Thermopolyspora flexuosa: one gene and its partner. The protein of the gene in region 1 interacts with the protein of each later gene in a pairwise test. Links are inferred from orthologs where the notes say so. Each region holds a gene or a part of one and is shown on either strand. Other genes may lie near its edges. The genes, in order: dprA and recA.

The links.
Region 2: the proteins of dprA (region 1) and recA interact in binary tests that used the Bacillus subtilis proteins (3 or more experiments, as listed by UniProt). The link is inferred for Thermopolyspora flexuosa from one-to-one orthologs.

Annotation. Positions count from the first base shown.
Region 1 is NZ_VFPQ01000001.1:3,813,091-3,828,633, reverse strand. Bases 4,757-7,661 are described here. They hold dprA (DNA-processing protein DprA), read left to right. Parts: upstream 4,757-5,660; coding sequence 5,661-6,662; downstream 6,663-7,661. Other genes in these bases: FHX40_RS16170 (M23 family metallopeptidase), read right to left, coding at 7,590-7,661; FHX40_RS25520 (hypothetical protein), read right to left, coding at 6,855-7,166; FHX40_RS16185 (YifB family Mg chelatase-like AAA ATPase), read left to right, coding at 4,757-4,966. Also shown: lepB (signal peptidase I), read left to right, coding at 1-558; lepB (signal peptidase I), read left to right, coding at 555-1,259; FHX40_RS16200 (ribonuclease HII), read left to right, coding at 1,381-2,067; FHX40_RS16195 (DUF2469 domain-containing protein), read left to right, coding at 2,167-2,490; FHX40_RS16190 (YraN family protein), read left to right, coding at 2,954-3,307; more of FHX40_RS16185, read left to right, coding at 3,308-4,756; more of FHX40_RS16170, read right to left, coding at 7,662-8,186; FHX40_RS26295 (MBL fold metallo-hydrolase), read right to left, coding at 8,467-8,787; rpsB (30S ribosomal protein S2), read left to right, coding at 10,214-11,089; tsf (translation elongation factor Ts), read left to right, coding at 11,219-12,052; pyrH (UMP kinase), read left to right, coding at 12,297-12,995; frr (ribosome recycling factor), read left to right, coding at 13,005-13,562; FHX40_RS16140 (phosphatidate cytidylyltransferase), read left to right, coding at 14,266-15,150; FHX40_RS16135 (suppressor of fused domain protein), read right to left, coding at 15,170-15,543. UniProt on the Bacillus subtilis protein: Protein that helps load RecA onto ssDNA during transformation. Binds cooperatively to circular ssDNA, is able to bridge different segments of DNA. Favors the loading of RecA onto SsbA- or SsbB-coated ssDNA and formation of RecA-DNA filaments.
Region 2 is NZ_VFPQ01000001.1:3,658,264-3,673,882, reverse strand. Bases 8,488-11,468 are described here. They hold recA (recombinase RecA), read left to right. Parts: upstream 8,488-9,388; coding sequence 9,389-10,549; downstream 10,550-11,468. Other genes in these bases: FHX40_RS15505 (regulatory protein RecX), read left to right, coding at 10,561-11,211; FHX40_RS15515 (DUF3046 domain-containing protein), read left to right, coding at 8,830-9,024; FHX40_RS26080 (hypothetical protein), read right to left, coding at 8,649-8,771; FHX40_RS15520 (Lhr family helicase), read right to left, coding at 8,488-8,582. Also shown: FHX40_RS15535 (M15 family metallopeptidase), read left to right, coding at 1-609; FHX40_RS15530 (helix-turn-helix domain-containing protein), read right to left, coding at 732-2,888; FHX40_RS15525 (peptidase inhibitor family I36 protein), read left to right, coding at 3,097-3,468; more of FHX40_RS15520, read right to left, coding at 3,945-8,487; rny (ribonuclease Y), read left to right, coding at 11,830-13,452; FHX40_RS15495 (amino acid ABC transporter permease), read right to left, coding at 13,811-14,716; FHX40_RS15490 (amino acid ABC transporter permease), read right to left, coding at 14,713-15,381; FHX40_RS15485 (glutamate ABC transporter substrate-binding protein), read right to left, coding at 15,465-15,619. UniProt on the Bacillus subtilis protein: Multifunctional protein involved in homologous recombination, DNA repair and competence.

The DNA of each region.
Region 1 (15,543 bases):
GACTCCTGGGACCCCGAGGTCGAGATCGAGGAGCCGTCGAACCCGGTGGCGGCGGTCGCCCGGTGGCTCGGCACCGCGTTCGGGTTCGTGCCGGGGGAGAAGGACTACATCAAGCGCGTCATCGGCATCCCGGGCGACAAGGTCAAGTGCTGCGACAGCGAGGGGCGCATCACGGTCAACGGGGTGCCCCTCGACGAGAGCTCCTACCTGTACCCGGGCGACCAGCCCTCCGAGCGGCCCTTCGAGATCACGGTGCCGGAGGGGCGGCTGTGGGTGATGGGCGACCACCGCTCGGTGTCCCTCGACTCGCGGGCGCACCAGGGTGACCCCGGGGGCGGCACGATCCCGGAGGACCGGGTGATCGGGCGCGCCTTCGTGATCGTGTGGCCGTTCTCCCGCATGGGCACCCTGCCGATCCCGGACACCTTCAACCAGGCGGCGCTCAAGGCCGCCGGTGCGGTGACCGGCCAGGCGCCGCTCATCCTCGGCTGCATCGGCGCGCTGCCGATCATGGCGCTGCGGCGCCGCCTCACGCGCCCGGTGGGTGAGCTGGCATGAGCCGTACCGGCAACGACACGGGCAACGTGCCCGAGAACGCGCCCGCGGCCCCGAGCGAGGAGGCCACTGCGCCGGCGGCCGCCGCGGACGAGAAGGACGGGGAGACGGCGAGCACCCGGCCGGCGAAGAAGCGCAGCGCCTGGCTGGAGTCGCTCATGCTCATCGCCGGCGGCGTGGTGGTGGCGCTGCTGCTGCGCGCGTTCGTCATCGGCACCTTCTGGATCCCGTCGGAGTCGATGGAGAACACCCTGCTCGAGCACGACCGGGTGCTGGTCAACCGGCTGTCCGGCCCGCCCCAGCGCGGCGACGTCGTGGTGTTCAGGGGCTGGGACGGCCAGGAGTGGATCAAGCGGGTCATCGCGGTCGGCGGCGACACGGTGAAGTGCTGCGACAAGAAGCACCGGCTCTCGGTGAACGGCGTGCCGGTCGACGAGGAGTACCTCCACCCCGGCGACTACGCCTCGGGTGAGTCCTTCGAGGTGAAGGTGCCGAAGGGACGGCTGTGGGTGATGGGGGACCACCGGGTCGCGTCGCGTGACTCGCGGGCCTTCATCAACGACAAGCACTCCGGCACGATCTCCGAGGACGCGGTGGTGGGCCGGGCGTGGGCGGTGTACTGGCCGCCGTCCCGGATGAAGCTGCTGTCCACGAACGCCTTCGAGAAGGTCCCCTCGCCCTCCGGTGCGTCGGCGTCCCGGTGACGTGCTCCGCCGTGGGCCGCGCCCTGCCGCTCGGCGCCCGCGCGGGACGGGACGGCCGGGCCGGGAGTGGCGGTTATCGTATGGCCGCCGCGGCGCGAGGCGGCATACGCTGCGTACTGTCATGACTGTTGCCTATCGGCCGCGCCCGAGCGTCGTCCGGCGGGATTCGGGACTCTACGGCTACGAGCGTGCGCTCGCCCGGCGAGGGCTGTCCCCGATCGCCGGGGTCGACGAGGCGGGGCGGGGTGCCTGCGCCGGGCCGCTGGTGGTCGCCGCGGTCATCCTGGGACGCGAGATCGACGGGCTCACCGACTCCAAGCTGATCACGCCCGCGCGGCGGGAGGAGCTGTACGAGCGCATCATGGCGACGGCGCGTGCCGTGCACGTCGTGGTGATCCCTCCGGCCGAGATCGACGCCCGCGGGCTGCACCGGTGCAACGTCACCGGGATGCGCCGTGCCGTCGCCGGGTTGAGCTGTGAGCCCGGGTATGTACTCGTCGACGGCTTCGCGGTGCCGGGGCTGCCGGCGCCGTCCCTGGCGATCTGGAAGGGGGATCAGGTAGCGGCCTGCGTGGCGGCCGCGTCCATCGTGGCGAAGGTGACCAGGGACGGCATCATGACCACCTTGCACGAGTCCTTTCCGGAGTACGGCTTCGCCGAACACAAGGGGTACGTCACCCCCGCGCACCGGGCGGCGCTCGCCAGGTACGGGCCGAGCCCGCACCACCGCTTCTCGTTCGTGACGGTGGCGCGGTCCGGCAGGGGGGAGAGGATACGGGACAATGAACTGGGGGCCGGCGTTGCCTGATCGGGCATGCCGATCTGGGCGCGATGCGGCGCGATATCGGGCACCGACCGCGCGAGACCAGGTGCATGCGACCCAGAAGCACGGAACAGGAGGACCGGAATGAGCGCAGAGGATCTCGAGAAGTACGAGACCGAGATGGAGCTGCAGCTCTACCGGGAGTACCGCGACGTCGTGGGCCTGTTCACCTATGTCGTCGAAACCGAGCGGCGGTTCTACCTCACCAACTCGGTCGATCTCGACGTGCGCACGGCCGAGAACGGGGACGTCTACTTCGACGTGCGGATGCAGGACGCCTGGGTCTGGGACATGTACCGCCCCGCGCGGTTTGTGAAGAACGTCCGCGTGGTCACGTTCAAGGACGTCAACATCGAGGAACTCGCCAAGCCCGACCTCGAGATGCCCAAGGAGGGTTTCTCGAGCTGATCCGTTGCGCCCCGCCCGCCCGGCGCCCGAGCCGATCGGTGCCTCGGCGGAGGCACCGGGCGAGCCGGCAGGGGCCTCGTGAGCGGCACGCCGATCGTCGCGGTACGCGGGCAGTGGCCCGCCTACGGTCTCCGCTGACCGTCGTACGCGTCTCCCATCGACGACGCCCGGCCACCGGTGCCTGGCCGAGGTGCCCCGGGTCTCCGCCCGCCGTGGGCCTCGAGGGGCGGATGGGCGCGTCCCCTGGCGCCCTGCCGTGTCACGGGGTGGTCGTCGCCGTCATCCGTGTCTCGCATCGCGGCCGTCCGACCGTGAGGTCGAACCTCCCGCCTCTCCGTTGATCGCGCCGCCGTTCGTACGGCTCGGCCGGCTGTTTCCACAGGCCGTGGTTGTCCACAGAATCGCGCTCTAACGCCGTGCCGGGGTGCCGCTCCCGCGATGGTTGTGGGCCGGAGGTGGTCCCATGGCCGTTGGTAATGCGCTCGGCAGACACGGCGAGGAGATCGCGGCCGCGTTCATCCGGAACTCCGGCATGCGCATCCTCGAACGCAACTGGCGTTGCCGGGAGGGCGAGGTCGACATCCTCGCGCGGGACGGCGACACCCTGGTCGCGGTCGAGGTGAAGACGCGCTCGGGGCACAGTCACGGCACGGCGCTGGAGGCGGTGACCCCGGAGAAGGTGGCCAGGCTGTACGGCCTCGCGACCCGCTGGCTGGCCGGTCGGCGCGAGCGGTTCGCGCGTGTGCGGGTCGACGTGGTGGCGCTCGAGCGGTTCGCGGGCGAGTTCGTCGTCCGCCACGAGCGGGGGGTGAGCTGAATGCCCGTCGCCCGCACCCGCTGCGTCGCGCTGGTCGGCATCAGCGGCCGGGTGGTGGAGGTCGAGGCCGACGTGGGCCGCGGCGTGCCGGGCATCCATTTGATCGGCCTTCTCGACACCGCGCTGAGCGAGGCGCGGGGCCGCGTCCGCTCGGCCGTCATCAACAGCGGGTTCGCCTGGCCCGACGCCCGGATCACGGTGAGCCTGTTTCCCGCCGGCCTGCCGAAGAAGGGCGGCCACTTCGACCTGGCGATCGCCGTCGCGATCGCCGGAGCCGCGCGGCTGGTACACCCGGACCGGATCGCGGAGCCGTTCTTCATCGGCGAGCTCGGCCTCGACGGATCGATCCGCCCGGTGCGCGGCGTGCTGCCCGCGGTGCTCGCCGCCGCGGAGGCGGGCGCCCGCACCGCGATCGTCCCCGCGGCGAACGCGGCCGAGGCGCGCCTGGTGCCCGACATCACCATCGTCCCGGCAAGCTCGTTCGCCCGCCTGGTCGAGTGGCTGCGCGAGGACGGCGCGCACGGCCGGTCGCCGATCGACGCCGCGGATCCGCCCGAGGCCCGTACCGCCGAGACAGGGAACGCGCAGGACCAGGCGACGGGTGCCGCCGCGGACGCCGGCGGTCCCGGGCACGGCGACGGCGTGGAAGCCGCGGAGCACCCGGCGGTGCCCCAGCCGACCGGGCTGTGGGAGGCGCGCCGCCCGCTCGACCTCGCCGACGTGGTCGGCCAGGCGGAGGCGCGACACGCCCTCGAGGTCTGCGCGGCCGGTGGGCACAACCTGTGGATGCTCGGCCCGCCGGGCACCGGCAAGACCATGCTGGCCGAGCGCCTGCCCACGCTGCTGCCCCCGCTCGACCGCGACCAGGCGCTGGAGGTCACCGCGATCCACTCGGTGGCGGGTGCCCTGCCGCCCGGCAGCCCGCTGCTGACCCGCGCGCCGTTCGTCGCCCCGCACCACACCGCCACCGCCGCGGCGATCATCGGCGGCGGCACCGGCCTGGTACGGCCCGGCGCGGTGAGCCTCGCCCACAGGGGCGTGCTCTTCCTCGACGAGGCGCCGGAGTTCCCCGCCACGGTGCTCGACTCGCTGCGCCAGCCGCTCGAGTCGGGCGTGGTCACCGTGGCGCGGGCCGCAGGCGCCGTGACCTTTCCCGCCCGGTTCCTCCTCGTCCTCGCCGCCAATCCCTGCCCCTGCGGCCAGGCCGGCATGGCCGGTGGCAGCTGCGGCTGCACCCCCAACATCCGCCGCCGCTACCTCGCCCGGCTCTCCGGCCCGCTGCTCGACCGCGTCGACGTGAAGGTCACCCTCCACCGGTTCACCCGCCGCGAGCTGCTCGCCGACCGCCGCTTCATCGAGTCGAGCAAGACCGTCGCCGAGCGCGTCCTGCTCGCCCGCGAACGCGCCGCCCGCCGCCTCGCCGGGACGCCGTGGCGCTGCAACGCCGAGGTCCCCACCTCGGTCCTCCACCGCGAGCTCCGCATCCCCGAGGACGCGATGGCGCCGCTCCAGCGGTGCCTCGACACCGGCGAGCTGAGCGCCCGCGGCGTCGACCGCGCCATCCGGGTCTCGTGGACCCTCGCCGATCTCGCAGGCAAGGACCGTCCCACCGCCGACGAGACCCACGCGGCCCTCACCCTCTGGCGAGGTGCGCCATGAACATCCGCCACACCCGCCCTTTCACCCGCGTCGCGATACGCGCGTCTGTGCCGTGCGGCCGTCCAGCAGCCGTCATCGCTCCGCACCGGCAGCCACCTCCTGGCGAACGGGACCGTCGAGACGGCGAGCCTCGCGTCGCCGATGTGCCGGTTCGCCGCAGCGGCCCGCCCGGACATCGTGGTGATCGGGGACGGCTGCCGGCCGGTGCCGCGGGGTCGGAATCCGCGGCCCCTGCGCTCGACAGGCTTCGCCTTGGGTCGGGTGGTTCCGAGGCAGGTGGTGCCGCATGGTGAACCCGCACGCCGAGAGCCCAGGATCCGCCGCGCGACCGGTCTCCGACGACGAGCGTGCGGCCCGGGCCACGCTGATGCGCGTCGCCGACCCGGGTGAGCGGGTCATGGGTCACCTGCTCGACCATCTCGGGGCCGTGGAGATCCTGCGGCGGCTGCGTCAGGGCGGAGACGCGCGGCGTCTTGCCCGTGAGCTCGCCGCCGAGTGCCGCGCGGCCCAGGAGACCGCGCGGGACGGTGCCGTGGCACCTGCCGACGTTGGCGTCCCAACCCGGTCCGCGGACGGGGAGACGGCCGAATCCACGGACGGTGGCGGCCCGGACGGTGGCGGATCGACCGGTGCCGGTGGGGAAACGGACGCGGATGGCGCGGATGGCGCCGCGCCCGGAGAGCGGGCGGGGCCGGTGGTCGTCGGGACGCGGGGTGATCTGCCGCGGCTCATCGAGGCGTGGCGGGCACGGCTCGAGCTTGCCGATCCGGAGCGGGACATCGCCGCAGGGGAAAGCGTGGGGGCACGGCTCATCGTGCCGGGCGACGTCGAGTGGCCCACCCAGCTCGACGATCTCGGCACGGCCCGGCCGTACGGGCTGTGGTTGCACGGGGACGCCGACCTGCGCTTCTCGTGCCTGCGGTCGGTCGCCGTCGTCGGCTCCCGCGCCGCCACCGCCTACGGGGTGCACGTGGCGGCCGAGTTCGGCGCCACCCTCGGCGACGCCGGCTGGACGGTCGTCTCCGGCGGCGCCTACGGGATCGACGGGGCGGCGCACCGCGGCGCCCTGGCGAGCGCGTCACCGACGATCGTGGTACTCGCCTGCGGCACCGACGTCGACTATCCCCTCGGCCACCACGACCTGTTCCGCGCGGTACGGGACAACGGCCTCCTGGTCAGCGAGTGCGCGCCGGGCGTGCGGCCCACCCGATCCCGGTTCCTGGTCCGCAACCGCCTCATCGCCGCGCTGTCCCGTGGCACGGTCGTCGTGGAGGCCGCCCTGCGCAGCGGCGCGCTGAACACCGCCGGCCACGCCGAGTCGCTGCGGCGCCCGGTGGGCGCGGTGCCGGGCCCGATCACCTCCGCCGCCTCGGCCGGATGCCACCGGCTCATCCGGGAGGGCAGGGCGGTCTGCGTCACGAACGCCGACGAGGTGGTCGAGCTGGTCGGCGTCATCGGCGACGACCTTGCGCCCCGGCGCCGGGGACCGGTGCTTCCCCGCGACCTGCTCAGCGAGCCCATGCGCCGGGTACTCGACGCGGTGCCTGCGGGAGTGGGCGCCGGGCCCGCGACCATCGCGGTGGCGGCCGGAGTCGATCTGCCCACCGTGCTCAGCTGCCTCGGTGGCCTCGCCGCCGCCGGATACGTCGAACGCCACCGGCGCGGCTGGCGGGTGCGGCCGGACCGCGGTCGCTGAGCCGCCGAGGCAGGTACGGCCGGGCGGGCGGCCATCAGCAGCGCGACGGACGGTTCCAGGCACCGCGTCACCCGTGTATCGTCCACCGCTCGGTCGCCGGACGGTGCGCCGCGCTGAGGGCCGTATCAAGCGGTGATCGTCACTGCTCGCGTGGAGCTGCGGGCTTGGCTGCGCGGGCCGACGACTGCGGGTTCATCGGGGGCGATACCGCCTTCTACCCGGCATGCGCATCCGACTGGGAGCGCCGAGGGGAGCCTGCCAGACCGGAAACAGCGGATCGAGGTGCCGCGTAACCAGCGCTTCCGGGATGTTCGCCCCGGCGGCGTGCGCCGCGTACGCCATGAGCGCCTCGCGCTTCAGCTCGGCCGCAGCGACCGGATCACGGTGGCGGCTCTCGGTGTGCAGGCGGAGCCGCCGCCAGATGCGGTAGACCAGCCCGGCGACCTGCCGGTCCCGGTCGAGCACGGTGACGTCGAGGCGGCGGCCGTCGCGCAGGCCCACCACGTACCGGCGGCTGCCGAGCGTGTCGTCCTCGATCCGGCGGGAGCCCGCGGGCGCGAAGCCGAGCCCGCCGGTCGGTTGTCAGCGGGCGAGCTGCGGCCGAGCGTCAGGCCCGCATGGTGATCGTCGTTGTTTCCGAGGCGTTGGGGACTCGGCTGCGCGGGCCGACGACTGCGGGTTCATCAGGGGCATTCTGCCCGGCATGCGCATCCGGCTGGGAGCGCGGAGGGGAGCCTGCCAGATGGGAAGCAGCGGATCGGGGCGCCGAGCGTTTCGCCTGCCGGTCGGTTGTCAGCGGGCGAGCAGCGGCCGAGCGTCAGACTCCGCGCGGGGATCGTCGTTGTTCCCGAGGCGCAGTGGCTCGGCTGGGTGGGCGGAGCGTCCGCGAGCTCATCGAGGGTTGTGCCGCCTTCCGCCTCGGCGCGCTCACCCGCCGGGAGCGCCGAAGGGGACGCCCCAGATGGGAAGCAGCCGTACCCGGGCGTGGCCCAGCAGCAGGAGCGGGTCAAGGTACCGGTCCCCGCGGAGCAGGCCCCAGTGGAGGCAGGACGTGGGGCAGTGGCCGGGCAGCGGCTCCAGCACGCCGATCACGTCGCCGGGCCGTACGGTCGCGCCACGCTCGACCAGCGGGCGCACCGGCAGGTACGTGGTGCGCAGCCCGCCCTCGTGCAGGATCGTGACCACGCCCCGCCCGGCCACGTCGCCCGCGTACCCGACGCGTCCGGCCCCGGCGGCGTGGATCTGTGTCCCCGGCTCGGCGGCGAGGTCGACGCCCCTGTGCCCGGACAGCCACGGCAGAGAGGGAGGGGCGAAGTGTCGCAGCACCCGGATCGGCGGGGCCAGCGGGGCGCGCCAGCGCGGTTCGAGTGTCTCCGGCACCGTGGGCGTCGGCGTCGGGGTGGCGAGCATGAACACGGCGAGCGCGGTCAGGGCGGGTACGCCCCGCGCGCGGGCTGCGGCGCGGACGCCGAGCCGGGACGCCGTCCGCAGGAGGAGACGCGGCCGGGTCGAAAGCCAGGTCATGTGCCGAACTCTCGCGGCGCGGACCCGCTCCCCGCGGCGGCGAACGGGATTCTGTGGACGACTGCGGATCACGTGTCGCGCTTTCCGCCATTTCCTCCACGAGCGTCGCGGTGATCGCCATGGCGAGGTCTCGGCGACATGGCGGCTCGACGATGTCGCCCGACTCATGCCGGCACCGGTGGCCGGCCTGTCGGCCGGTCGTGGGGCGCACATCGCCTTCCCGGCCGTCCCGCGCCGGGGCCGGTCGGCACAGACAGGGCGGCAAAGGTGGACGAGGCGGTCAGGAGGTGGCCGGAGGGGTGGTGCGCTTGGGGACGGGGACGCGGAGCAGGTCGCGGGCGAGGACGATGTCGCCGGTGTAGTGCTCGGCGGCCTCGGCGAGGAAGCGGGGCTCGTCGTCGGTGGAGTAGCGCTCGGAGAAGTGGGTGAGGACGAGGCGGCGTATGTTGCACTCGGCGGCGACCCGGCCGGCCTGCGCCGCGGTGAGGTGGCCGTAGGTGTCGGCGAGGTCCTTCTCGGTGGACAGGAAGGTCGACTCGATGACGAGCAGGTCCACCCCGTCGGCGAGGGCGAACACGTTGTCGCACAGGCGGGTGTCCATGACGAACGCCGCGCTCTGGCCGGGGCGGGGGACGCTGCACTGCTCGAGCAACACGGTGGACCCGTCCGGGGCGGTGACCCGGCCGGAGGCCTGGAGTTCGCGCACGGCCGGGCCGGTGATGCCGTACCGGGCGAGCCGCTCGGGGAGCATTCGGATGCCCGCGGGCTCGTCGATCCGGTAGCCGTAGGCGTCCACGGAGTGGGAGAGCGGGCGGGCGGTGAGTTTGACCGGTCCGGCGTCGAACTCCGCCACGGCACCGCTCACCGGCACGGGCCGGATCACCTCGGTGTCCGTGAACTCCGCGGCGTGCCGTAGGCGCCGCCAGTACGCCTCCCCGCCGGCCGGGTAGACGGCGTGTACGGGGGTGGGGCACCCCGTCCCGGGCGATGCGCTGGACCACGCCGGGCACGCCGAGGCAGTGGTCGCCGTGGAAGTGGGTGATGCACAGCCAGTCGATGCCGTGCACCGTCACCCCGGCGTGCAGCATCTGCCGCTGGGTCCCCTCGCCGGGATCGAACAGGAAACCGGCCCCGTCCCAGCGCAGCAGGTACCCGTTGTGGTTGCGCAGGCGGGTGGGAACCGCGCTCGCGGTGCCGAGGATGACGAGTTCACGGATCGACACGAGCGCGATGGTATTCGCGGCCGGTGATTCGGTCCTTCGGCTCCGGCCCGCCCGGGGCGCGGCGTCGGGCCGGATACCGCACGCCGGCGCATACGGCGTTCGCTGCGCTCGTGACCGGCGGCGCTCCGGAGGTGGGGCGATCGGCCGCTGCGGCGCGAGCCGTCCGGGTCGGCCCTTCAAGAGGGCCGCGCCTGCCAGAGGGCCAGGTCGTGGAACGGCGTGACCGCCCGGGCCGGTCCTCCGTGGCCCGCGAGCGGGTGATTCGGTGGCTGCGCGCGGGCCGCCGTGTTCGTGGTAATTCCGTAATCTTCGTCACCGGTGTCGTTTGTTCCCGTCGGCGTCAGGGCATGGTGAGCGTCACGGGACCGGCCGGGAACGGGGCCGCCTTCCTCGTCGCGGGCGGCGTCACCGGCCACAGATCGCGCCCGACGCCCGCAGTGGCGGGTGTCGCCCGAGGTCAGCGGGCATGGATGCCGGGAGGCCCCATACCGCGTCGCCAAGGCGGTGACGCGTGTTCACCGGGCCACCCGGGCAGCGGGAAACCGGGCATGGCCCACCACAGGCGCCCTCGGCTCACAAAGCGGCCGCGCTGTCAAGACGACGGTCGGGAGGGGAGGCGGTTACCGGTAGACTTTCCGGTGGCCCGTACTGATCGGGCCGACTTCGCACGCCCGCACGAAGGCCGAACTCTCGGTCCGGAGCATGCGCTCCGGCTGTTCGGTGCCGGGCGTCAGGGCGAAGGCCGCCGGCCTTCGCGGTAACCGAGGCCGTGCCTGCGGGCACACGACCATGGAGGTCCAGACCATGGCCCCCGTCGTCACGATGCGGCAGCTCCTGGAGAGCGGCGTCCACTTCGGCCACCAGACGCGCCGGTGGAACCCGAAGATGCGGCGCTTCATCCTCACCGAGCGCAACGGCATCTACATCATCGACCTGCAGAAGTCGCTGTCCTACATCGACCGCGCCTACGACTTCGTCAAGGAGACGGTCGCGCACGGCGGCACCATCCTGTTCATCGGCACCAAGAAGCAGGCGCAGGAGGCCATCGCCGAGCAGGCCAAGCGCGTCGGCATGCCGTACGTGAACCAGCGCTGGCTGGGCGGCATGCTCACCAACTTCTCCACGGTGCACAAGCGGCTGCAGCGCCTCAAGGAGCTCGAGGAGATCGACTTCGACAACGTGGCCGGCTCCGGGCTCACCAAGAAGGAGCTCCTCATGCGCCGCCGCGAGAAGGAGAAGCTGGAGCGCACCCTCGGCGGCATCCGTGACATGAACCGCGTGCCGAGCGCGATCTGGGTGGTCGACACCAAGAAGGAGCACATCGCGATCAGCGAGGCCCGCAAGCTCGGCATCCCCGTGGTCGCGATCCTCGACACCAACTGCGACCCGGACGAGGTCGACTACCCGATCCCGGGCAACGACGACGCGATCCGTGCGGTCAGCCTGCTGACCCGGGTCGTCGCCGACGCCGTGGCGGACGGTCTCATGGCCCGCGCGGGCGCCACGCGCGGTGGTGAGGACAAGCCGTCGGGGGTTGCCGAGGGCGAGCCGCTCGCCGAGTGGGAGCGTGAGCTGCTCACCGGCTCCGGGGAGAACGCCGAGGCCGCGAAGCAGGCCGAGAGCGGTGAGAAGAGCGGCGAGAGCACCGCTCCGGCCGCCGGGGAGCAGCCGCAGGCCTGACGTCGGCGGGCCGTCGGCCGGTCCGTACGGCACCGCGAAGCCGAACCGCCGGGTGGCCTGACCGCCCGGCGGACGGCGCACCACCCGAACGACAACACCAGACGGACTTTCAACACGGGAATCAGGACAATGGCTTCTGTGAGCATGGCCGACGTGAAGCGGCTTCGCGAGCTGACCGCCGCCGGCATGATGGACTGCAAGAAGGCCCTGGAGGAGGCCGAGGGCGACTTCGACAAGGCCATCGACATCCTCCGGGTCAAGGGCGCCAAGGACGTCGGCAAGCGTGAGTCCCGCACCGCCTCCAACGGCCTCGTCGCGGCCAAGCACGAGGGCGACTCGCTCGCCGCGCTGCTCGAGCTGAACTGCGAGACCGACTTCGTCGCCAAGTCCGAGCGCTTCCAGGAGCTCGCCGCCCGCGTGGTGGACCACATCGTGGCGACCAAGCCCGCCGACGTGCCCACGCTGCTCGCGTCCGAGCTCGACGGCAAGACGGTCAAGGAGCACCTCGACGAGACGAACGCCGCGCTCGGCGAGAAGATCGAGATCCGCCGGTTCTCGCTGCTCGAGGGCGGCTACATCACCTCCTACCTGCACAAGACCGACCCGCAGCTGCCCCCGGCCGTCGGCGTGCTGGTCCAGCTCGACAAGCCGAACGCGCAGGTCGGCAAGGACATCGCGCAGCACACCGCGGCGATGGCGCCGAAGTACCTCAGCCCGGACCAGGTGCCCGCCGAGGTCATCGAGAAGGAGCGCGGGGTCTTCGAGCAGATGACCCGCGAGGAGGGCAAGCCCGAGGCCGCCATCCCGAAGATCGTCGAGGGCCGGCTCAAGGGCTGGTACCGCGACTTCACCCTGCTCGAGCAGGCCTGGGTGAAGGACAACAAGAAGACCATCCGCCAGGTTGCCGAGGAGGCGGGCGTGCAGGTGCTCGCCTTCACCCGGTACCGGGTGGGGCAGCCGTAGGCTGGTGTCGCAGCGCGGCGTTGTCCCGGCCGCGGTGACGCCCGGGGCGACGCCGCCGACCCGAACCCGCCAGGCCCGGCCGGACCGGCCGGGCCGAAGCCGAACCGGTACAGGCAGGAATCGGACGACCGGCTGAACATCCAGCCCACCGAGAACGGAGGAGGCCGCCGCCGTGCAGGAGAGAACGACACCCGCCACGTCGGCGGCTTCGTCGCAGGACGGGCAGCTGCGCTGGAAGCGGGTCATGCTCAAGCTGTCCGGCGAGGTGTTCGCCGGCGGCGAGCCGCTCGGCATCGACCCGGCGGTCGTCGCGCGCCTTGCCGACTCGATCGCCGAGGCGGTCAGCGTCGGTGTGCAGCTCGCCGTGGTCGTCGGCGGTGGGAACATCTTCCGGGGGGCGGCGCTCTCCGAGCGTGGCATGGACCGGGCACGGGCCGACTACATGGGCATGCTCGGCACGGTCATCAACTGCCTGGCGCTGCAGGACTTCCTGGAGAAGCGGGGCGTGGAGACCCGCGTGCAGACCGCGATCACCATGCAGCAGGTCGCGGAGCCGTTCCTGCCGCGCCGGGCGATCCGCCACCTGGAGAAGGGCCGCGTTGTGATCTTCGGTGCGGGTCTCGGCTCGCCCTTCTTCTCCACCGACACGTGCGCCGCCCAGCGCGCGCTCGAGATCGGGGCGGAGGCGCTGCTGAAAGGCACCAAGGTGGACGGCGTCTACGACGCCGATCCGCGCACGAACCCCGATGCCGTACGGTTTGACCGGCTCGACTACGGTGAGGTCCTCACCCGCGGTCTGGGGGTCATGGACGCCACCGCGATCAGCCTCTGCATGGACAACGGCCTTCCTATCGTGGTCTTCGACCTGATGGGCGAGGGTAACATCCTGCGTGCGGTACGCGGTGAGAAGATCGGCACGCTGGTGAGTCCGGCGGAAAAATAGGGAGCCGCGATGATCGACGAAACACTCCTCGAAGCCGAGGAAAAGATGGACAAGGCGGTGGAGGTCGCGAGGGAGGAGTTCGCCGGCATCCGCACCGGCCGGGTCACGCCCGCGATGTTCAGTAAGATCACCGCCGAGTACTACGGCACGCCGACCCCGATCCAGCAGCTCGCCTCCTTCCACGTGCCCGAGCCCCGCTTGGTCATCGTCCAGCCCTTCGACAAGAACGCGCTCGGGGCCATCGAGCGCGCCATCCGGGACAGCGACCTCGGTGTGAACCCGAGCAACGACGGTCAGGTGATCCGCGTGGTGTTCCCCGAGCTGTCCGAGGAGCGCCGCAAGGAGTACGTGAAGATGGCGCGGTCGAAGGCGGAGCACGGCCGCGTCTCGGTGCGCAACATCCGCCGCCACGCCAAGGACGCCCTCGACAAGATGGTCAAGGAGGGCGAGGTCGGCGAGGACGAGGCCCGGCGGGCGGAGAAGGAGCTCGACGAGCTCACCCAGAAGCACGTCGCCAAGATCGACGAGATGCTCAAGCACAAGGAGGCCGAGCTGCTCGAGGTCTGACCGGCGGCCGGTCATGATGCCGGCGTCGCCCGGTCGGGCCCGTGACGGTTCGGCCGACCGCAGTGGTTGTGGCATGGTGATGCGTGCATGCCCGGCGCCGTGGCGACGCCGGGCCCCCTCCCCGGCCGGGGGACCGATCCCGGCCGGACGGCGTCGGAGGGGCGTGTTCGCCCGGGCCGCGGCCATGGCCACCGGCACCGGGGCACGAGGATGATCGGCGTCCGTCGGGCATGTCACGATGCCCCGGTCCTCGGTGGCGCGGAGGACCGCGACGCCGATCACAGACGCCGGGAACGGACGGCGTGTGACCGCGCGGCCCGGGCGACGGGCCCCGGCGGGTACAGGGTGTGCCGGGAAGCGCTTTCTCCCCCGGAGCGGCGTCGCGCGACGGGACGCGTCCCGGAGCCCTGCCCCGCCGGTCGGAGCGCCCGCGGATCACACCGCCGAGGAGCAGCGGTCAGGAAAGCGCGGAACCCCCTTGGAAGCAGCGGCGGCGAGACCAACCCCACCGGGTGGCTCGGGTGGCGACGGCACCCGGGCCGATGAGCACGATGTCGGCGCGGGTACGGCCGGCCGGGTGGGGGTCGACCCGCCGCGGCGCGAGGCCGCCGAGGCGGCCGGGCCCACCGTGCCCGGCGCCGCGGCCGGCGAGGACGTGCCCACCGGCCCGGCCGACGGCGCGGCGCACCCCGCGCCGGAGACCGTGAGCGGCGCGGCGGCGCCCGCCGCGGCGGGCGGGGGCGGGAAGCGGCCCGGCGGCCGTGCGGGCCGGAACCTGCCCGCGGCGATCGCCGTCGGGGTCGCGCTCGGCGCGGTCACCCTCGCCGCGCTCTACGTCGTCAAGGTGCTGTTCCTGCTCGAGGTCGTGGTGGCCGTCGGGATCGGCATCGTCGAGCTGGCCCGGGCGTTCGCGGCCAAGGGCATCCAGGTGCAGGTCGCCCCCATCCTCGGCGGCATGGTGCTCATGGTCGTGGGCACCTACTGGGGCGGCCCGGTCTTCCTGCTCGGCTCCTTCGCGCTGACCCTCATGGTCACCCTCGCCTGGCGCATGCTCGCGCCGCCGGGGTCCGCCAAGGGGGTGGTGGCCGCCACCGCGGGCTACGTGCGGGACGCGTCCGCCTCGGCGTTCGTCTGCGCCTACCCCGCGCTGATCGCCGGGTTCGTGCCGCTGCTGCTCGCCGAGGACGACGGCCCGCACCGGGTCGTGGTGTTCATCGCGGTCACCATCTGCAGCGACATCGGCGGCTACACCGCGGGCGTGCTGTTCGGTAAGCACAAGATGTCGCCGATCATCAGCCCGAAGAAGACCTGGGAGGGCTTCGCGGGCTCGGCGCTGAGCTGCGTGGTCTGCGGCGCCCTGCTCGTCCGCTTCCTGCTCGACGGCGAGTTCTGGCAGGGCGCGCTGCTCGGCGCGGTCGTCGTGATCTTCGCGACCCTCGGCGACCTCATCGAGTCGGTGATCAAGCGCGACCTCGGCATCAAGGACATGGGCACCCTGCTGCCGGGCCACGGCGGGGCGATGGACCGCCTCGACTCGCTGCTGTTCACCCTCGTCCCGGTCTGGCTGCTGCTCTACCTGTTCGGCTGATCCGGCGGCGAGCCGGCCGTCAGACGGGCAGCCGGCGGGCCACCCGCCACGCGAGCCCGTCAAGGTCGTGCCCGGCGGTGCCGAGCTCGGCGTCGGTGACCGGGACGAGCCACAGCCACCGCACGCTGTCGCCGCCGAAGACCAGCCCCGACGGATCGGGCAGGTGGCCGAGGCCGGTGAGCATGAGCACCCCGCTGTAGCCGCCGGGGACGGGGAAGCCGGCCCGGTCGTGGTACCAGCGGGCGGTGTGGCCGTGCCCGAGCCAGGTGACCGACCGCCAGGGGTAGCGGGCGAGCCACAAAAACAGCCGCGCCGCGTCCCGCGGATCACCCCGGGTGGCGAACGCGAGCTCCACCCGGGCGTAGGCGTCGGGCCGGTCGATGTACTGCTCCA
Region 2 (15,619 bases), 160 kb from region 1 along the record:
ACCTCGATTCCGGTCGACGACATCGGTGAGCCCCTGGTCGATCTGCGCGGGCGGTTCGCGGTGGACACCCGCCTCGCCGACGAGGCCGGCGCCTACGCCCACCTGCGGGAAGGGCTCGCCACGCGGCTGGAGGAGGCGCAGCGGCTGCTGCCCGCCGGGTACCGCCTGCTGATCGTGGAGGGCTACCGGCCGCCGGCCCTGCAGCGGCGGTACTTCGAGGAGTACAAGGAGGAGCTCCGCACCACCTACCCGGACATGACGCCCGACGAGCTGCACGTCGCGGCGAGCCGGTACGTCTCCCCGATCGAGGTGGCCCCGCACACCGCGGGTGCCGCCGTCGACCTCACCCTCTGCACCGAGGACGGGGTCGAGGTCGACATGGGCACCCCCGTCAACGCCACACCCGAGCAGAGCAACGGCGCCTGCTACACCGACGCCCCCGGCATCTCCGCCGAGGCCCGGCGCAACCGCGAGATCCTCGCCACCGCGCTGCGCGCGGCCGGGCTGATCAACTACCCCACCGAGTGGTGGCACTGGTCGTACGGCGACCGCTACTGGGCGATGAGCACCGGCACCCCGGCCGCCCTGTACGGCCCGGCCGAGTTCTGAGCCGTGCCGTGGCGCCGCGCGGCCTGGCGCGGCGCTTTCGGTGACAGGCCGGGCAGCCTTCCCAATCGGGATCCCCGGCGATGTGCCCCGGCATGGCGCAGGAAATTGGGCAAGCCGCGCCTTCAGGGCAGCGCAGGCGATCGGCCGCGCCGTTTCCGGCCCCCTGACATGCGGTCGCGGCGGCGCTGCGGAGCGGGGAGGCGTCCGGAACGGCCGCGGCGACGTACGTCGGCTTGGCCGTGCCCCCGCCCCGGCCGTCGTCCGGCGGCCGCTTGGTCGTCGCCCGCTCGTGCCCCGGCGGGATCGTGCCGGTTCGGACACGCCGCGCCACCCGGTTGTGCGGGCGCTCCGGGGGCCCGCGTGCACGCCCGCGAGCCCGGCGGCTCCGCCGTACCGGCGCTCTGCGGCGTCGCGTCCGGGCCCATCCCGCGGGGGAGGCCGCCGGGCATGCCCCGAGGCTTGCCGCCCGGCGCAGTGGGCCGTGGCCGTGTCTCGGGGCGGCTCACCAGGTGGGCCGGGGCCGAGCTCACGGTGATCGCCGCGCTCAGCACGAGGGCCATCATCGCGATCAGGCGGCGCAGCAGCCGGCCGTACCGGCGGGGCGTGTCCCGGTCGGCTGCGCGCGCGCTCGCCTGCAGGAACGCACGCTCCATGGCGCTCAGCTGGTGGCGGTGCCGCGGGTCGGCGGCCCACTCCAGCGCCACCGTGAGCGGCGTCCCCCGGTAGAGGTGGCAGGGGTCGCGGCCGTCCTGTTCCCACGCCTCCGCTGCCTCGGTGAGGCGCTGACGTATCCGCAGGCCCGTGCGGTCCGCGTCGATCCAGCCGCGCAGCCGGGGCCAGCCTTCCAGCAGCGCCTCGTGGGTGAGCTCGACGTGGTGCTCGTCGAGCGTGACCACGCGGGCCCGGGCGAACGCGTCGAGCACGCCGACGGCGTCCGGAACGTGGCGCAGCAGCCGTGCCCGCGTCACCCGGTGGCGGGTCAGCCGCCCGTCCTCGCCCACCTGCACGAGGCGCAGCAGCAGCCGCCGCGCCCGGTCGCGGTCCGCCGAGCGGAGGCTCGCGTACGCGCGCTCCGCAGCCGCCACCGCCGCACCGTGCACCCCGCCCGCGAGCTGGTATCCGGCGACCGTGAGCGTGCGGCCCGAGCGCTGCTGCCAGGTCGCGAGCAGGGCGTGCGCCAGCAGCGGCAGCGCCCCCGGGTCGTAGCCGTCCGCCGAGGCGCCGATGTCGCGCAGCAGCAGCTCGACCAGCCCCGGTTCCAGCTCCAGCCCGGCGGCGGTCGCGGGGCGCGTGATCGCATCGCGCAGCTCGTCGGGCCGCATCGCGCCGAGGTCGAGCCGCCCGTCCCGCAGCGCCGCGGCCAGGCCGGGGTAGGCCCGGCAGCGTTCCAGGTGGTCGGCCCGCACCCCCAGCACGACGAGTGCGGCCGGTGGCTCGCCGTTCCAGCTGGTCGACAGGTCACACAGCAGACGGACGAACCGCTCGCGTTCCGCCTCGTCGCGGCAGCGCGAGAAGACCTCCTCGAACTGGTCGACGATGACGACCACCGGACCGCGCCGCGCCCGGCCGTCGGGGGAGGTGGCCGGGCCGGGTGACGGCGCGGCGGGCGGCCGCTCGGCCGCCTCGGCGAGCCGGTCGAGCAGCGTGCGGTACGGCGTCGCGGTCGGCGTGAACATGACCACGCCGGGCACGGCGGCGTCGGGCAGCGGCAGCACGCCCCGGGCCAGCGCCGGGACGAGACCGGCGGCGAGCAGCGAGGTGGTGCCCGCGCCCGACGGGGCGGCCAGCACGAGCGGGCCGCCGCCGCCGAGCCGGTCGGCCAGCAGGCCCACCAGCCGGGCCACGACGCGTTCCCGGCCGAAGAACCGGCCGGCGTCATCGGTGCCGAAGGCGGCGGTTCCCGGATACGGGCAGCGCACCTCCGTCCCGCTCGCCGTACCCTCGCCGGTCGTGCCTTGGCGGGCCGCCCTGCGCCGGCCGCGGTCCGGCACCCACGCCAGCAGCGCGCCACCGGCGTTGAGGACCCGGTCGCAGGCGCGGGCCACCTCGCGGGAGGCCGCCTGCCTGCCGTTCTCCAGCCTGCTCAGATAGCCACGGCTGTAGTGCACCAGCTCGGAGAGCTGGCTCAGCGACAGCCCGCGCAGCCGCCGCAGCCGGCGCAGCTCCGCGCCGAAGGAACCCGCCCCGGCGGCCTTTCCCCGGGTTTCCGCAGCCGTCCTGGCCGCGGTGTCGTCCCTGTTCGCAGCCGTTTCCTGGACCGTTTCCTTTTCCTCAGCCACCAGGAGACACCCATCCCGTCGACAACCTCCGTCAACGTCTCCCACACTCGGTTCCGTTACGCAATGCGTTCGCACGATTTCGTGGCGAAGTCAACATGCCGGTACGTCGGCGACGATCTCGCCGGCGGCCGCACGCCGAGGCACACGAGAAAGGGGAAAGATCATGACAATCCGCGCCCCTGAGCGGCCCCGCCACATGGCTCGACGCATGCTCGCTCTCGGCGCCGTCGCAGCGGCGGCGGCCCTTCTCGGTCCGACCACGCCCGTGGCCGCGGCCAAGGAGTCCGCGCACGCCCAGGCCCGCTGGCAGTGCTCGCCCGGCGCCTTCTGCATCTACTGGGGGACGAACGGCACCGGGGCCCGGCTCGAGCTCCGCCACGGCGTCCGCGATCTCGCCAACGTCGCCGGCGGCAAGCTCAACGACCACGTGTTGTCGGCGAGGAACAGGACCGGACGCAACTGGTGCCTCTACGAGCACGGCAGCCGCTGGAACAAGGGCCAGAAGCACATCATCACGAGTGGCTTCCAGAACAACGTTGGCAGCTTCGGCTACAAGGTCAGCCAGGTTCAGCCCTGCTAGCGGCGTTCGCGCCCGGTGGCGGCGCACGACCCGTCGAACCGCGCGGGTCGCGCCGCCACCGGCTAACCCCCGCCCCTGCATCGGAGCCTCGTCAGATGGCCCGCCGCTGCAGGGGCGGCCCTGTCCGTAACCCCGAGCCCGTTGAGCGGCCTGGGGGCCGCCCGATCGATCTTCGTGATTCGAGTTGCCGTCGGCGGGCGCTCACGGCAGCCGGCCCCGCGGTGATCGGCAGGCGGTCGGCATCCGCGCGCTCCCGCCCTGCGCCGGATGCGTTGTTTCATGGCACTCCGCTGCAGGGGCGACCAAGTCAGGGACCCCGAGTCTTTCGAACGGTCGGCCCGCCGATGAGGACGCTCCCGTCCGCAGGACGGGGCGGCCACGGGACCGGTGTCGCACCGGATGCGGCCGCACCTTCCCGTGCCGGCATCCGCTCTCGTGACTTCGGTCAGGCGGGGAGCGCCGTCGAGCGTGGACGGTCAGACGCGCAGCCGCAGCCCGCGCGGCGTGGGGTGGAACCCGGCCGCCTCGAGCGCGGCGGCGAGCGGGGACTCGGTGATCGGGACGCCGTCGGCGCGTTCCACGGTGAGCGCGCCGAGGGTGCCGCCGCGGACGGCGGCGGCGAGCGCGTCGACGGCGGCCCGCAGCTCGTCCTCCTCGGCGAAGGAGAGCACGCTCTTGCCCCCACGTTCCACGTAGAGGGCGAGGCGGCCGCCGACCAGGACGACCAGGGCGCCCGCCTTTCGGCCCGGCCGGTGGCCCGGGTCGCCGGGGCGGTCCGGCCAGGGGAGGGCCGCGCCGTACGGGTTGGCCGGGTCGGCGGCGGCGAGCACCACCGCCTGAGGGCTGCGCTCCGGGGCACCGCCGCCGGAGACGGTGGCCGAGGCGGACGGCGCCATGGCGCGCATCCGGTCGACCGCGCCGGGCAGCGCGAACTGGGCGCCGCCGAGCCCTTCCACGAAGTAGCCGCGGCGGCACCGGCCGCTCTCCTCGAAGGCCCGCAGCACCTGGTAGACCGCGGCGAAGCCGCCGGGCAGCCGCTCGGCCGCGACCGCGCCCCGGGTGAGCACGCCGTGCCGTTCCAGCAGGGTCTCGGCCTGCGCGTGCGCCCGCTGCGTCGGATCGGCCGCGGGCGACGGCAGCGCCCACCACCGGCCCGCGACCGTGGGCGGCCCGCTCCGCGTCGGCAGTACGGCCCGCCGCCTGCGCGTCGTGCGCGGCCGGTGCGCGGGCCTGCCGGTGCCGAGGGCGGCCCGCAGCGGGGCGAGCGTGTCGCCGGACACCCGGCCCGCCCACACCAGATCCCACAGGGCGGCGACGAGCGCGGAGTCGTCGAGCGATCCGACCCGGTCGGACAGGTCGCGGAAGAACAGCGCGCCCCCGCCGGACAGCGCCTCCAGCACCGCCTCGTGCAGCGGCGTCATGGTGATCTCGGCCGGCTCGGGCAGCAGCAGCGGCGCGGTGTCGGCGAAGTACAGCGCCACCCACCCGTCGCCGCCGGGCAGCGACCCCTGGCCCGCCCAGATCACCTCACCGGAGGAGGTGAGCTCGTCGAGCATCGCGGGCGTGTACCCGGGCACCCGGGCGGGCAGCACGAGCGTCTCCAGGGCCGAGGCGGGCACCGCCGCCCCCTGCAGCCGCTCGATCGCCGTCACCAGCGCGTCTATCCCGTGCGGGCCCCGCGTGGGGGCGGGGATGCCGTGCCAGGCCGGGGAGAACGCGGCGAGCACCTCGGGTGCCACCGGCTCGATCTCGCGCCGCAGCCGGGCGAGCGACCGGCGGCGCAGCAGCCGCAGCACCCCGGCGTCGCACCACTCCTCGCCGCGCCCGCCGGGCCGGAACTCGCCGGACACCACCCGGCCCTCCGCGGCGAGCCGGCGCAGCGCGTCGGTCACCACGGCGACGCCGAGGCCGAAGCGGGTGCTCGCGGTGGCCGCCGCGAACGGCCCGCGGGTGCGGGCGTGCCGCGCGACCAGGTCGCCGAGCGGGTCGGGCACCGGCTCGAGGAACGCCTGCGGCACCCCCACCGGCGGCGGCACGCCGAGCGCGTCGCGCAGCCGTGCCGTGTCCTCGATCGCCGCCCACTGCTCGATCCCGGCGACCCGCACCCGGATCGCCCGCCGGGCGGCCTCCAGCTCGGTCAGCCAGGCGGGATCGCCGCCGCGGATCGTGACGTCCTCGGTGAGCAGCGGGCCGTGCGACCGCAGCAGGTCGGCGAGGTCCTCGGCGTCGCGCAGCGGCCGGTCGAGCCGGGCCAGCTCCCGCTCGGTCTCGGCGATCACGTCCGGGTCGAGCAGTTCCCGCAGGTCCGCCTGGCCGAGCAGCTCGGCGAGCAGCGAGGTGTCGAGGGCGAGCGCCTGCGCCCGCCGCTCGGCGAGCGGCGCGTCGCCCTCGTACATGAACGCCTCGACGTAGCGGAACAGCAGCGACGCCGCGAACGGCGAGGCCTGCGAGGTCTCCACCTCCACCACCCGCACCCGCCGCGCGGCGATGTCCCGCATGAGCGCGACGAGCCCGGGCACGTCGAACACGTCCTGCAGGCACTCGCGCATCGTCTCCAGCACCACCGGGAACGAGCCGTACTTGCTCGCCACCCCCAGCAGGTGCGCGGCCCGCTGCCGCTGCTGCCACAGCGGCGTACGACGGCCCGGATGGCGGCGGGGCAGCAGCAGCGCCCGCGCCGCGCACTCCCGGAACCGGGAGGCGAACAGCGCCGACCCGCCGAGCTCCTCGACGACGATCCGCTCGATCTCCTCGGGATCGAACACCGCCACGTCCGAGGGGGCGCCCTCGAGCGTGTCCGGCACCCGCAGCACGATCCCGTCGTCGGAGTGCACGGCCTGCACGTCCACGCCGTACCGCTCGCGCAGCCGCCGGCCGATCGCCAGCGCCCACGGGGCGTGCACCGGCGCGCCGTACGGCGAGTGCACCACCACCCGCCAGTCGCCCAGCTCGTCGTGGAACCGCTCGATCACCAGCGTGCGGTCGTCCGGCACGTACCCGGTCGCCTCGCGCTGCTCGCGCAGGTAGGCGAGAAGGTTGCCGACCGCGTAATCGTCGAGACCGGCCGCGCGGGCCCGCGCCACCGCCTGCTCGGCCTTCGCCCCGGACAGCTCGCGCAGGAACGCGCCGATCGCCCGCCCCAGCTCGACCGGGCGGCCGGGCGCGTCGCCGTGCCAGAACGGCAGCTTTCCCGGCTGTCCGGGGGCGGGGGAGACGAGCACCCGGTCGGGGCCGATGTCCTCGATCCGCCACGAGGTGGCGCCGAGCACGAACACGTCGCCGACCCGCGACTCGTACACCATCTCCTCGTCGAGCTCGCCCACCCGGGCGGGCTTGTCCCCGCCGGCGAGGTACACGCCGAACAGGCCGCGGTCGGGGATGGTGCCGCCGCTGGTGACCGCGAGCCGCTGCGCGCCCGGCCGCGCCCGCAACGTGCCGGTCACCCGGTCCCACACGATGCGGGGGCGCAGCTCGGCGAACTCCTCGCTCGGGTACCGCCCGGCGAGCATGTCGAGCGTCGCCTCCAGCGCGGACCGCGGCAGCGTCGCGTACGGCGCGGCCCGCCGTACCACCGTCTCCAGCTCGTCGACGGTCCACTCGTCCATCGCGCACATCGCGACGATCTGCTGGGCGAGCACGTCGAGCGGGTTGCGCGGGTAGCGCAGCTCCTCGATCTCGCCGCGCCGCATGCGCTCGGCGACCACCGCGGTCTGCACCAGGTCGCCGCGGTACTTGGGGAAGATGACGCCCTTGGACACCGCGCCCACCCGGTGCCCGGCGCGGCCGATGCGCTGCAGGCCGCTCGCCACGCTCGGCGGCGCCTCCACGCACGCGACCAGGTCGACCGCGCCCATGTCGATGCCGAGCTCGAGGCTGGAGGTGGCGACCACCGCGGGCAGCCGCCCGGACTTCAGCTCCTCCTCGATGTGCGCCCGCTCCTGTTTCGACACCGAGCCGTGGTGCGCCCGCGCCACCTCACCGGCCGGTCCGGCGGGCAGGCCGCGGCCGGCTCCGGCCTGCGCCATCATCTCGGCCGGGGCGAGGCGGGCCGGCGGCGTACCCGGGGGCGGGGCGGTGTTCCCCGCGCCGTCGCCGCCCGCGCCGCCGCCCGCAGCCGGGGCGGTCCCGGGCGTGCCGGGGCCTCCGGCCGCGGAGCCGTTCGCGGCGCCGTTGTGGCCGGTGCGGCGTTCGAAGGCCAGCTCGTTGAGCCGGGTGCACAGCCGCTCGGCGAGACGGCGCGAGTTGGCGAAGACGATCGTCGACCGGTGCGCGGCGATCAGGTCGAGCAGGCGCTCCTCCACGTGCGGCCAGATGCCGCGTCCCCGCTCGGCGGGCGGCGCGCCGTACTCCGCCTCCGGCCCGCCCCGGTCCGGAGGCGGCGGCTCGGCCATGTCCTCCACCGGGACGACCACCTCGATCTCCAGCCGCTTCTCGTGGGGCGGCTGGACGACCACCGCCGGGCGCACGCCACCGAGGAACGTGGCGACCTCGCCGACCGGGCGCACGGTGGCGGACAGGCCGATGCGCTGGGCGGGCCGCTCCAGCAGCACGTCCAGCCGCTCCAGGGTGAGCGCGAGATGGGCGCCCCGCTTGGTCCCGGCGACCGCGTGCACCTCGTCCACGATCACCGTCTCCACGCCCCGCAGCGCCTCCCTCGCCCGGCTGGTGAGGATCAGGTAGAGCGACTCGGGCGTGGTGATGAGGATGTCGGCGGGCTTGGCGGCGAACCGGCGGCGGTCCTCGGCGGGGGTGTCACCGGAGCGCACCGCCACCGAGATGTCCGGAACCGGCAGGCCGAGCCGGCGCGCCGTCTGCCGCAGCCCCGCGAGCGGGGCCCGGAGGTTGCGCTCCACGTCCACGGCGAGCGCCTTCAGCGGCGACACGTACACCACGCGGCAGCGCCGCATGGGGTCGGTGACGCCGGGCGAGGTGGCGAGCCGGTCGAGCGACCACAGGAAGGCGGCGAGGGTCTTGCCCGAACCGGTGGGGGCCACCACGAGGGTGTTCTCCCCACGCGCGATCGAGGCCCACGCCCCGGCCTGCGCCGCCGTCGGCTGTGCGAACGCATCGGCGAACCACTGCCGGGTCACCGCGCTGAAGTGGTCGAGCGCCATGCGTCCATCCTGCCCCCCGCCACCGACGTTTCCGGTCGGCCGGAAGCCGCTCGCCGCGGGCCGGGACTAGCCTCCCTTGCGTTCCCGCCGCTCTCGGCGGGCCTGCTGCACGGCCTGCAGTTGCCGGGAACGCAGCAGTCGGCGCTTGGCGCGGTGGGCGCGCCGCTGGGCGCGGGTGAGCCTCTTCATAGGGCCTCCAATCCGTGAGCCGTGCGGCCCACTGATGGAAGCGTCTCATACTGGAGGCGTGCGCTTAACAGACTTCTGGGATCGCATGCACCGGCAGTTCGGCGAGACGTACGCCGAGTCCTGGGCGCGGGACTTCGTCATCGCCGAGCTGGGGCACCGTACCGTGGTGCAGGCCCTCGCCGACGGGGAGTCGGCGAAGGACGTCTGGCGTGCGGTCTGCGCGACCGTCGACGTCGACCCCAAGCTGCGCTGAACGCCACGCCGGTGTGAGCCGGCGCCTCCGGCCCGGTACGGCGCGGCGGCGGTGCCGTGGCGCGGCCGGGCGGCGGCGCCCGTGAGGGCCGGGTGCGGGAGCCGGCCGCGGGCGGGACGGCGCCGGGGACGGGATCCGCCGGTACGGCGCCGACCTGCGCGTTCGATTCGTCCCGGTATCTGCGTGCGAAGCCACGCGGAGGGCCGATTGGCCGCGCGATCGAACAGCAGTTCGGCTATGCTGAGGTGGCCGCCGCCGGTAAAGGTGCCACCACGCGGAAGGCGAGTGTCGCCGGGAAATTGTCGGCGGCACCCCATAGCTTGCTGGTGACCGACAGGACCCACAACCCTCACAGGGGGCATCCATGGCAGCCAACGACCGCGAGAAGGCCCTGGAAACGGCGCTCGCCCAGATCGAGCGCCAGTTCGGCAAGGGCTCCGTCATGCGTCTCGGCGACGAGGCGCGTGCCCCTGTCGAGGTGATCCCGACCGGGTCGATCGCGCTGGACATCGCGCTCGGCATCGGCGGCCTGCCCCGCGGGCGGATCGTGGAGATCTTCGGTCCGGAGTCGTCCGGTAAGACCACGGTCGCCCTGCACGCGGTGGCGAACGCGCAGAAGGCGGGCGGCATCGCCGCCTTCATCGACGCCGAGCACGCCCTCGACCCGGAGTACGCCAAGAAGCTCGGCGTGGACACCGACGCGCTCCTCGTCGCGCAGCCGGACACCGGTGAGCAGGCTCTCGAGATCGCCGACATGCTGATCCGCTCCGGTGCGATCGACGTGGTCGTCATCGACTCGGTGGCGGCCCTCGTGCCGAAGGCGGAGATCGAGGGCGAGATGGGCGACAGCCACGTCGGCCTCCAGGCCCGGCTGATGTCCCAGGCCCTGCGCAAGCTGACCGGCGCCATCAGCCAGACCCGTACCACCGCGATCTTCATCAACCAGCTGCGCGAGAAGGTCGGCGTGATGTTCGGCAGCCCGGAGACCACCACCGGTGGTAAGGCGCTGAAGTTCTACGCCTCGGTTCGCCTCGACATCCGCCGCATCGAGACCCTGAAGGACGGCACCGAGCCGGTCGGCAGCCGGACCCGGGTGAAGGTCGTCAAGAACAAGATGGCCCCGCCGTTCCGGCAGTGCGACTTCGACATCCTCTACGGCGTCGGCATCTCCCGCGAGGGCGGGATCATCGACATGGGCGTGGAGCACGGCTTCATCCGCAAGTCCGGCGCCTGGTACACGTACGAGGGCGAGCAGCTCGGGCAGGGCAAGGAGAACGCCCGCAACTTCCTGAAGAACAACCCGGACATCGCGAACGAGATCGAGAAGAAGATCAAGGAGAAGCTGGGGGTCGGGCCGCGCATCGACGCCCCCGCCCAGCCTCCGGCCGGTGCCCCCGCGGCCGGCCCGGGCGCGGCGCCCGCGGCGTCCGCCGGCCGTACCGCCGGGACCACCGGCCGTGCCGCGGCCGCCGCGTCCGCCCGGGCCGCCAAGGCCGCGGCGGCGCCCCGGCCGGGTGACGTCTGATCGACGGGACCATGCCGCCGTCCGGTTCACCCGGCCCGCGACGCCGCACCCGCGGGCGCGGGGGCGGGGGATGGCCGCCCGACGGGCCGGCCGAGGGCACCCTGGCGAGCCAGGGGCCCGACGCCGACCCGGAGGCGGTCGCGCGGGCCATCTGCCTGCGCCTGCTCACGGCCGCGCCGCGCACCCGGGCACAGCTCGCCGACGCCCTCCGCCGCCGGGGCGTGCCCGAGGACGCGGCGCAGGCGGTGCTGGCCCGCTTCCAGGAGGTGGGCCTCATCGACGACAAGGCGTTCGCCGAGGCGTGGGTGGACTCGCGGCACGCCGGGCGCGGCCTGGGCCGCAAGGCCCTCGCCGCGGAGCTGCGCCACCGGGGCGTCGCCGACGAGACCGTCCGTGACGCCGTCGCCCGCCTCGACCCGGAGGAGGAGCTGGAGACCGCGCGCCGCCTCGTCGCCCGCCGCCTGCCCGCCACCCGCGGCCTGCCCACCGCCACCCGGGCCCGCCGCCTGGGCGGCATGCTCGCCCGCAAGGGCTACTCACCCGGCCTCGCCTACCGCGTCGTCCGGGAGGCGCTGGAGGCGGAGGTCGAGGCCGAGGGCCGCCCGCTCGACGACCTGGAGGGCTGGGAGCCGGAGGAGACCACCGGCGACGACGTGCCCTGAGGCGCCGCCCGGAGCCCGGCCACGGGCCGCCGAGCGGCGCCGCCGAGCGCCCCGGGTGCCGCGGGCGCCGCGGCGGCGTGGTCGCCGAGGGGTGCGAGCGGGCTAATACAGGTCCTTATCGGGTCGAAAGGAACGCCGTGACCGGGGCGTGGTGACCGGCGGAATCACGGCCGCCCGTTCGGTGTTCGGTATCGATGCACGGTGCCGGATCGCCGGCGCCGTGGCCGCACGGTGCCACCGGCCGTGTTCGGGACGGCGGCATCAGGCGGATCCGATTGGGTCGGTTTGGGTTGGGGAAAATGCGGCCGTAGCAGGCACTTTGGTTGCGGGGCGGCGCCCGTGCCTCGGTTTTCGGCGATGCCTTTGCCCGCTCGTGGCTTGCTCGTTGCCGCATTGACACCTAATCTCGACCATAGTGAGGAGTTACTCCGCGCAGTGCGGATTGACATAACGGTGAGTAACGGACGTAGAAGATTGTTTTCGCCTGGTGACCGGATCCAGGTGGTCGATAGACCAGTGCTGAGAGCCGTATTGTCCGTCTAGCGTCACCGTAATCCGTCACTGTGCGTATGTGACCCCTCGCGCGGCGGAATCGAGACGCGAGGAGTGGGTGGGCGCATGGGCGACATCGCGCTGACGGTTGCCGTTTTCGTACTCGCCGTCGTCGCGGCTGCCGCACTCATCTCACTCATCGTCTTGATCCGCCGTACGGGCGCCGAACGCCGATCAGCGCCGTCCGGCCCGACACCCGAACAGATAGCCGAGGCCCAGAACGAGCTGGAGGAGGCCCGCCGCGAGGCGGCCCAGATCCGGGACAAGGCGAACAGCGACGCGGCGGAGATCCTCCGCAAGTCCGAGGAGGCCGCGCGAACCGTCGCGCAGATGCGCAAAGAGGTCGAGGAGGAGACGCGGATCCTCAAGTCCGAGCTCAAGGAGCTGCGGGCGGGCCTCGAGCGCCGGGAGCGGCGGCTCGCCGAGCGGGAGCAGCGGCTCGACGAGGAGGCGCGACGGCAGGCCGAGCGGGCCAAGAAGCTCGCCGAGACCGAGACCCGGCTCGCCGACCGGCGCGCCGAGCTGGAGCAGATGGAGGAAGAGCGCCGGGTGATGCTGGAACGCATCGCCGGGCTCACCGCCGAGCAGGCCAAGAACGAGCTCATCCAGTCGATCGAGAACCAGGCCAAGCGCGAGGCGGCGCTGCTCGTCCGGGACATCGAGGCCGAGGCCCGCAGGGAGGCCGACAAGCGCGCCACCAAGATCATAACGCTCGCCGTACAGCGCCTCGCCACCGAGCAGACGGCCGAGTCCGTGGTCTCGGTGCTGCACCTGCCCGGCGACGAGATGAAGGGCCGCATCATCGGCCGCGAGGGCCGGAACATCCGCGCCTTCGAGTCGATCACCGGCGTCAACCTGATCATCGACGACACGCCCGAGGCCGTACTGCTCTCGTGTTTCGACCCGGTACGCCGGGAGACCGCCCGGCTCACCCTGGAGAAGCTCATCCTCGACGGCCGCATCCACCCGCAGCGCATCGAGGAGGCGTACGAGCGCAGCAAGGCCGAGGTGCACGAGCTGTGCGTGCGCGCCGGTGAGGACGCGCTCGTCGAGCTCGGCCTCACCGACATGCACCCGGAGCTGGTCACGCTGCTCGGCCAGCTCCGGTACCGCACCTCCTACGGCCAGAACGTGCTCAAGCACCTGATCGAGTCGGCGCACCTCGCCGGCATCATGGCCGCCGAGCTGGGCCTCGACCCGACGCTGCTGAAGCGCTGCGCGCTGCTGCACGACATCGGCAAGGCCCTCACCCACGAGGTCGAGGGCAGTCACGCCATGATCGGCGCCGAGATCGCCCGCCGGTACGGCGAGTGTGAGGACGTGGTGCACGCCATCGAGGCCCACCACAACGAGGTCGAGGTGCGCACGGTCGAGGCCGTGCTCACCCAGGCCGCCGACGCGATCAGCGGGGGCCGCCCCGGCGCCCGCCGCGAGTCGCTGGAGGCGTACGTCAAGCGCCTGGAGCGGCTGGAACAGATCGCCCAGTCCTACGAGGGCGTGGAGAAGGTCTTCGCGATGCAGGCGGGCCGCGAGATCAGGGTCATGGTCAAGCCGGACGCGGTCGACGACATCCAGGCCCAGGTCATCGCCCGCGACGTGGCGAAGCAGGTCGAGGAGGAGCTCACCTACCCCGGCCAGATCCGCATCACCGTCGTCCGCGAGTCCCGCGCCACCGAGTACGCCCGCTAGGCGACACGGCCACCGGGCGGCCGATGCACGGCTCGTCGAGCCGTATTCCGGCCCGTGTGCCGCCTCCGACGACCGTGGACGGCGGATCCGTCGGTGCGGCGTACGCGCCGAGATCGGGCGGGAGCCGCCCGGATCGACCGGCCGCTACGCGACACCGGAGATGCGGCGGTGACCTCACCTGCCGGTCGTCCCGCTCGTCTCGCGGGCCGGCGTCGGCCCCTCACCGAGACGCCGGAGCGCAATGACAAGGCGTCATCAACGGCACCGGGCGGGACGACCCCGGGGCACTCATGTGCCCGCAGGCGTCCGTCCCGCCCGATGAAAGGCCGTGGGCGTTCCGCCGCGTACGGCGCGGCCGTCAGATGCCGGGGGTGCCACCCGCGACGCCGGCGCCGGGGGCGCCGACACCGGTGGCGGAGGGCGGGGCGACCGGCTTCGCGCTCGTCTTGCTGCTGCGGCGGCTGCGCTTCTCCAGCCAGGTGGCGAGGGCGCTGAGCGCCATGTTCAGCCCGATGTAGACGACGGCGATGACGATCGCGCTCGACACCCGGGTGCCGAAGTAGTTCGCCGGCAGGATCACGAAGCCCATGTTGAGCAGGTCCTGGTAGGCGATGATGTACCCGAGCGCGGTGTCCTTGAGCAGCACCACGAGCTGGCTGACGATCGCGGGCATCATCGCGGTGACCGCCTGCGGGATCAGGATCAGCCACAGCACCCCGCTCTTGCGCAGCCCGATCGCGTACGCCGCCTCCGACTGCCCCTTCGGCACGGCGAGCACCCCGGCCCGCACCACCTCGGCGAGCACCGACCCGTTGTACAGGGTGAGCCCGGTCACCAGCGCGAGCAGCGTGTAGTCGCCGCCGCCGAACACGCTCGGCGCGAGGAAGAACAGGAAGAAGATGAGCAGCAGCAGCGGGATCGCCCGGAAGAACTCCACCACGGCGCCCGCGGGGACGCGGATCCACCAGTGGTCGGACAGCCGGGCGAGGCCGAACACCGCGCCGAACACGAGCGCGCACACCGACCCGAGGGCGGCGGCCTTCAGCGTCCCGATCAGCCCGGGGATGATGAAGTCCGTCCAGGTCTTGGCCTCGAGGAAGTGCCGCCAGAGGATCGCGCTCCACTGGCCCTTCTCGTCGAACTTGACGTACACGAAGTACGCCACCGCGAGGATCCCCACGACGGTGAGCAGCGTGAGGATGTTGTTGCGCAGCCGGGCGCGCGGCCCGGGCACGTCGAAGAGGACGCTCGCCTGCGAGCTCATCGCGCCACCGCCATCCGCTTGGCCAGCCAGCCGGTGAAGAACCCGATCGGCAGCGTCACCGCCATGAACGCGGCCGCCAGCCCGAGGAAGATCGGGATCGACACGCCGGTGTCGTCGAAGGTGTCACGCATGACGAAGGCCGACTCGGCGAGGTACCCGGCCGCGATCGCCACCGTGGTGTTCTTCGTCATCGCGATCATCACGCTGCCGAGCGGCGCGATGACCGACCGGGCCGCCTGCGGCAGGATGATCAGCCGCAGCGACTGGGAGAAGGTGAGCCCGATCGCCCGGGCCGCCTCCGCCTGACCCAGCGGCACCGTGTTGATGCCGGAGCGCAGCGCCTCGCAGACGAAGGTCGCCGTGTACGCCGACAGGCCGAGCACGACGAGCCAGAAGCTGTTGGTGATCGGCGTGTCGGAGAAGATCAGCCCCAGGGTGTCGCTGAGGCCGAGCGCGCAGAACGCCAGCACCAGCGTGAGCGGGGTGTTGCGCACCACGTTCACGTACACGGTGCCGACCGCGCGCAGCACCGGCGTCGGCGCCACCCGCATGACGACCAGGATCGTGCCGAGGATCAGGGAGAAGACCGCGCAGAGGGCCGCGATCTGCAGGTTGTGCAGGAAGCCCACGGCGAGGTCCGGAGCGTACTTGATCAGTTCGTCCATCGAGCTCCACCCGGTGGGTACGGCGACGGCCGGGGACCCGGAGTCGGGCCCCGGCCGCCACACGTGAGTCGGTCAGCGGTCGATCAGGAGCAGCCCTCCGCGGGCGGTGCCTCGGTGGGCAGCTTCAGGCCCTGCGTCTTGCCGAACCACTTGTCGAGCAGCTGCTTGGCGGTGCCGTCGCTGTACATCTTCTGGATGGCCTGGTTGACCGCCTCGCAGGTCTTGACGTCGCCCTTCT